Linked DNA regions of Syntrophotalea carbinolica DSM 2380. The protein of the gene in region 1 binds, or shares a complex with, the protein of each later gene. Links are inferred from orthologs where the notes say so. Each region holds a gene or a part of one and is shown on either strand. Other genes may lie near its edges.

Region 1 (3,038 bases):
GGCGGCCAGATCAGCTAAAAGCGCATCCTCCAAGGCCGCCGCAATCAGCAAAACAGCATCTGCGCCAAAAACCCGTGCCTCATAGACCTGATAAGGATCGATGATAAATTCTTTGCGAAGCAGGGGCAGATCAACCACCTCGCGGATAGCGCCAAGGTATTCGAGTCGGCCGAAGAAAAAACGTTCATCGGTTAACACCGAAAGGCACGCCGCACCGGCACGGCTGTAACACCGGGCAATCTCCAGAGGATCAAAGTCGGGGCGAATCAGCCCCTTGGAAGGCGATCCTTTTTTCACCTCGGCAATAACCGCCGTCCCGTTTTGAGAGCGACGTTTCAAAGCCTGAGTGAAGGGACGTACGGCACCCGCATCGGACGACCGCGCTTTCAAATCGACTAAAGGCCGCTCTCGCTTTGCAGATCGAACCTCATCTTTTTTTACTTTCAAAATATCATCGAGTATCACGGCTGTGTCATCCTGATCAGGGCATTGAGTTTGGCCAGCGCAGCATGTTCGTCGATAGCCTGGGCAGCTGCACGCATGCCGTCTTCAATGCTGTCCGCCTTGCCCGCCGCCACCAAGGCGAAGGCACTGTTGAGCAAGACAATATCGCGACGCGGCCCCGCTTCGCCGGCAAGGATGCCTCGCACCAATTCGGCATTGTGGCGCGCATCACCTCCGGCAAGATCCTCCAATCGGCAACGTTGCAGGCCATAATCCTCAGGGGCGATGGTCGACAGGCTATACCTGCCCTCGCGGATATCGGCTATACGGGTCGGAGCAGTAAGGGTCACCTCATCCATACCATCCATGCCGTGCACCACGAACCCTCGACGGCAACCAAGCCGGCAAAGAACATCCGCCAAGGTAGCAACCAGGTCTTCCCGATAAACCCCAAGCACCTGACGGTCGGCGCCTGCAGGGTTGGTCAAGGGGCCGAGAATATTGAAAATGGTGCGGATACCTATCTCGCGACGGGGCCCGATGGCATAGCGCATGGCACCGTGCAACGCCGGCGCAAACAGAAAACCGATGCCCTCTTCGGCGATGCAGCGTTCCACGGTATCAACACCGATATCGAGATGCACGCCAAGCGCTTCAAGCACATCGGCGCTCCCGCACATCGAAGACACGCTACGGTTACCGTGTTTCGCAACCTTGACGCCGCAAGCGGCCACAACGAAGGCTACAGTCGTGGAGATATTGAACGACTTGGTACCGCTGCCACCGGTACCACAGGTATCGAGAACCGCTGCCATGGTTTCCTGGTCAAGGTTGATTTCTTCTCGGTCGATATCGAGAACACGTCCAACCCTGACCGGCGTGGCATGATCCCGCATGACCCGAGCGGCTCCGGTGATTTCCTCGACCGTTTCCCCCTTCATACGCAAGGCTACGATCAAAGCTCCGATTTGCGCCGGAGTCGCCTCCCCCCCCATGATCTGGTTCATGACCTCAATCATGTCGGATTCTTTTAGGTTCTGCCCTTCCACGACGCGGGCAATGGCCTGTCTAATCATGCATCCTCCCATTGACCGTGACTCAGCCTAAATGAAGAAAATTGCGGAGCAGATCTTTACCGGCCACCGTCAATATGGACTCAGGGTGAAACTGCACCCCCCACAAAGGCAATTCGCGATGACGAAGCCCCATAATTTCTCCATCGTCCGTCCAGGCCGTAACCTCCAGACAATCGGGGAATGTCGAACGCTCAATCACCAGGGAATGGTAACGGGTGGCATCAAAGGGATTGGGCAGTCCGGCGAACAATTCACGACCATCATGATGAATGGGGCTGGTCTTACCATGCATCAGCGACCCGGCCCGGACAATCTTACCGCCAAAGGCATAGCCGATGGACTGATGGCCCAGACATACCCCGAGAATGGGCAAACGACCGGCGAACCGCTTGATAACCTCGACGGAGATGCCGGCTTCCTTGGGTGAGCAAGGCCCCGGAGAAACGACTAACCGCTCGGGCGCACGCTGTAAGATACCGTCGATATCTATCTGATCGTTGCGATAGACTTCAACATCTTCACCCAATTCGGCAAAATACTGCACCAGGTTATAAGTAAAGGAATCGTAATTGTCGATCATCAACAACATGTCAGTCCAGCCCTTCACAAGCCATCTCAACGGCTTTCATGGCACCGCGTGCCTTGTTCAAGGTTTCCTCGTATTCGGATGCCGGATCTGAGTCTGCCACGATTCCGGCCCCTGCCTGCAAATGAATCTTACCGTTATGAACGACCAAAGTGCGAATGGCTATGGCCATATCCATATTTCCGGAAAAAGAGAAATATCCCACGGCGCCGCCGTAAATTTCCCTACGTGAGGGTTCAAGCTCGTCAATGATCTGCATCGCCCTGATTTTAGGCGCACCACTGAGCGTACCTGCCGGAAACGTCGCACTCAGCACATCAAACGCATCGAGGTCGTCGGCAAGTTGCCCTCGGACATTGGAAACGATATGCATAACGTGCGAATACCGCTCAATAACCTTCAATTCGCTGACCTCGACAGAACCTGTACGGCAGACCCGCCCCAGATCGTTGCGACCCAGATCGACCAGCATGATGTGTTCGGCCAATTCCTTGGGATCCTCCAACAGCTCTTTTTCCAAAGCAAGATCTTCGGCAGCATCGCGTCCGCGCGGGCGGGTACCGGCGATGGGCCGCACTTCAGCCATGGTTCCTTCCTTACGCACGAGTACCTCGGGAGAAGCGCCGATAACCAGAGTGTCATCAAAACGCAAAAAGAACATATAGGGAGAAGGATTGAGCGTTCTCAGAGCCCTATAGATATCAAACGGCTCGCAATCACCCAGGACCCCGGAAAATCGCTGGGAAAGAACGACCTGAATGATATCACCGGCGCGGACATATTCTTTGCAGCGCTCCACAGCCGCCATAAATGCCTCGCGACTGTAATTGGAAGAAAAGGATATAGGATTTTTCGCAGCCGAGGTTTGCTTGGCTCCCGGCAACGGCCGTCGCAGACGCTCAACAAGTTGATCGATGGCCAGGACACCCTGT
Region 2 (3,233 bases), 280 kb from region 1 along the record:
GTTTTGATATGACTGGTACCGAAGGCCGGAATCGAACCGGCACGGCTAGAAGCCATCGGTTTTTGAGACCGACGTGTCTACCAATTCCACCACTTCGGCAAAGTGGAGTGAATTATAGAGACAACATCGTCCACGGTCAAGGATTTTTCGGCCGCTTTGGCCGGTTTTTTATTTGCCTGCACCGCAATCGCGCACGGCTTGGAGCAAGGCTGTGCTGATGACCCCGGTTTTTACAGGGGTGGCTTCGATGTGACCGATGGGCAGTACCTCGATCAGGGCGTTGGTGAGAAACGCTTCGTCGGCCTGTAGCAGAGCCTGCATGGAGATGGGGCCTTCCTGAACGGTAAGTCCAAGCTCCGGCGCGGTGTCCATGACCTGTCGTCGCATGACGCCGGCCAGGACCAGCTCGCCGGCTACGGGCGTGGTGAGAGTATTGCCTTTGAGCATGAACAGGTTGCTGGTGGCGCCTTCGAGAACGGATCCGTCATCGCTGCGGAACAGGGCTTCACGGGCGGCTTTGGCCTGGGCGAAGCGGGCGGCATACAGGCAATCGGCGTAATTGCCGCGTTTCATCTGCGGCAGGTGCGACAGGGGGTTGACGCGTTTGTTGGGGGCGAAAACGCATCTGACGCCTTTGCTGTATTCGGTCTGGTCGGGTTCATGATAGGCGTTGGCGGTGACCATGACCCGGGCCTTGTCCGGCGGTGGGGCCTGCAGTCCGGTGCCGCAACCGCGGCTCAGGGTCAGACGCAGGCGCGCGACAGGCCAGGGGAGACGTTTAGCTGTTTCCTGCAGGGCGGTTGCGATGGCGCTGCGGTCGCAGGGGAAATCGAGCAGGGCGGCCGACATCTCGAGCCGGTCGAGATGTGCGTCGACCCGTAACAGGGCGCCATGACGCACCTTGATCGTTTCGAACAGGGTGTCGCCGAACAGCACAGCGCCGTCGTTCAGAGGCAGTGTCGCCTGATCGGGTGCAATGAATTGGCCGTCGAGATTGACGATCATGATGTCGCACCGAGGGCCTGACGCAGGGCCTCGCCTTTGTGCAGACATTCCTGCCACTCGAAAGCCGGATCGGAGTCTGCGACGATGCCGGCTCCGACCTGATAGGTCAGTTTGTTCCCGAATTTCTGAAAGCTGCGGATCAGAATGTTGAAGTCCATGTTGCCGGTAATGCTCACGTAGCCCACGCTGCCGGTATAGGTGCCGCGCCCTACCGGCTCGAGTTCCTCGATGATTTCCATGCAGCGTTTTTTGGGGACGCCGGTAATGGTGCCGCCGGGAAACACCGCGCGCAGCAACGCAAAGGGGCCGATTTCGTCGCGCAGTCGTCCTCGCACATTGGAAACGATGTGGGTGACGTGGGAGTAATGTTCCAGCACCATCAATTCATTGACTTCCACGCTGGAGGATTGACAGACTTTGCCGAGATCGTTGCGTTCCAGATCCAGCAGCATGATATGTTCGGCCCGCTCCTTGGGGTTGTCGAGTAGTTCGCGGTGCAGTCGTTGGTCTTCCGGAGATGTCGTGCCGCGGGGACGGGTGCCGGCGATGGGCCGGGTTTCGGCCAGGCCGTCCTCGAGCAGTACCAGGCGTTCGGGCGACGCGGAAATGATCTCCACATCCGGAGTGCGCAGCAGGGCGGCGAACGGACTGGGGTTGATGCGCCGCAACCGTTGATAAAGATCCGTGGCGGTGAGGTTGCAGCGGGTTTCGAAACGCACCGACAGGTTGGCCTGGTATATGTCGCCACTGGCGATATAGGCTTTGACGCGCCGGACTTTTTCTTCGAATGCCTGCTGTTGCATCAGCGGTTGCGGATTGTCGATTTTATCCTTGCCCGAGGTCGTCAACGGAGTGTGCGATATCTGACGGATCGATCTCTCCCATTGGTTGAGATTGTCTCGCGGATTAAGGGAGGCCAGGGTGACGATCCGTTTTTGGTGGTCGTATATCGCCGCCAGGTCAATCCAGTCCAGCCACAGGGACGGTATGTTGTGGTCCCGCGTGGCGGTGCGCGGCAGGTTTTCGATGTAACCGGCCAGATCGTAACCGAGGTAACCGAAAAAACCGCCGGCAAAAGGCAGGTGAAAGGTGTTGGAGGAAAGTCGGCGGCGGGTCAGGATGTCGTCGAGGGTGTCGAAGGGGTCGCCGGGCAAGCGGGTTTCGATGTCGCCGTCGATGCGCATCAGGCCCCTTTCGTCAAGGCGATACGATTCCTGATGACGTAGCGGTACGATGCTGTAGCGCCCGATGCGGGATGTCGGTTGCTGACTTTCCAGAAATCCGGGGCCTGTGGGATAGAGCCGTTGGTAGACCGCCAGCGGATCGAAAGAGTCCAGTGCAAAGCTGTGTAGAAAGCAGATCATGAGTGTATTTGGGGGCTGAGGTTGCGGGTGTCAGGGCGAAACCTGACGGCACAACGGTGGCGGCAGGTGGCCCGGCACACGGGCAAAAATCGTGCGGCCGGTATGTCAGTCGATAAGTTTTTTTTCTTTGGCCGCAATGACAGCTTCAAGCCGACTTTTGACTTCCAGTTTTTTGAAGATGTTTTTGATGTGCGTTTTGACCGTTTCAGTGCTGATGAACAGGGCATTGCTGATCTCTTTGTTGCCCTGGCCCTGGGCAAGGCAGGAGAGGATTTGTTGTTCCCTGCGGGTGAGAAACGCGTCCGACTCGTCGTCTTTGTCCGCCGGGCTCTCTTCTTCCTGCTCGGAAGCGTGCCAGTCCACGGCCAGATCCATGAGATAGGGGGACATGGGGTGTTCGCCGCAGGAAAAGGCGCGGATGAGATCGGCCAGTTCATTGATGTCGATGCTTTTTAGGACGTAGCCGTCAGCGCCAGCCTGCATGGCCTCTTCGATAAAGTGTTTGTCGCTGTAGGATGAGAGGATCAGCAAGGTCATGTCCGGGTACTGCTTGCGCAACATGCGAACGGCCGCGATGCCGGACAGGCCGGGCATGTCGACGTCGATCAGGGCCACGTCGGGAGGGTTCTGTTTGATCTTTTCCACCGCCTTGAAACCGTCGCTGGCTTCTCCGATGAAATCAATATCTGCAAACCGGCTGAGACTCATGCGCAAACCGGTGCGCAAAAGCGGATGGTCGTCAGCCAGGAATACTTTGAATGGCGGTGATTTGGGCATGTCGGTCTCCTGGCAAATGGCAAGTCAATAAAATTAAATGTGGGGCTTTCAGGGGGCGGACTCAGCCTCCGCCTCAGGCAGGGCCAG

Evidence for each region.
Region 2: the proteins of PCAR_RS04425 (region 1) and PCAR_RS05685 are in contact, whole or in part, in a solved structure (PDB 8RP0), measured with the Escherichia coli proteins. The link is inferred for Syntrophotalea carbinolica DSM 2380 from one-to-one orthologs.

What each region holds. Positions count from the first base shown.
Region 1 is NC_007498.2:868,594-871,631, reverse strand. The notes cover bases 327-3,038. They hold PCAR_RS04425 (anthranilate synthase component II), read right to left. Parts: upstream 2,110-3,038; coding sequence 1,543-2,109; downstream 327-1,542. Other genes in these bases: trpE (anthranilate synthase component I), read right to left, coding at 2,111-3,038; trpD (anthranilate phosphoribosyltransferase), read right to left, coding at 462-1,520; trpC (indole-3-glycerol phosphate synthase TrpC), read right to left, coding at 327-465. Outside these bases: more of trpC, read right to left, coding at 1-326. UniProt on the Escherichia coli protein: Part of a heterodimeric complex that catalyzes the two-step biosynthesis of 4-amino-4-deoxychorismate (ADC), a precursor of p-aminobenzoate (PABA) and tetrahydrofolate.
Region 2 is NC_007498.2:1,147,248-1,150,480, forward strand. What follows is about bases 186-3,092. They hold PCAR_RS05685 (anthranilate synthase component I family protein), read right to left. Parts: upstream 2,370-3,092; coding sequence 1,002-2,369; downstream 186-1,001. Other genes in these bases: PCAR_RS05680 (aminotransferase class IV), read right to left, coding at 186-1,005; PCAR_RS05690 (response regulator), read right to left, coding at 2,475-3,092. Also shown: more of PCAR_RS05680, read right to left, coding at 169-185; more of PCAR_RS05690, read right to left, coding at 3,093-3,146; PCAR_RS05695 (PocR ligand-binding domain-containing protein), read right to left, coding at 3,195-3,233. UniProt on the Escherichia coli protein: Part of a heterodimeric complex that catalyzes the two-step biosynthesis of 4-amino-4-deoxychorismate (ADC), a precursor of p-aminobenzoate (PABA) and tetrahydrofolate.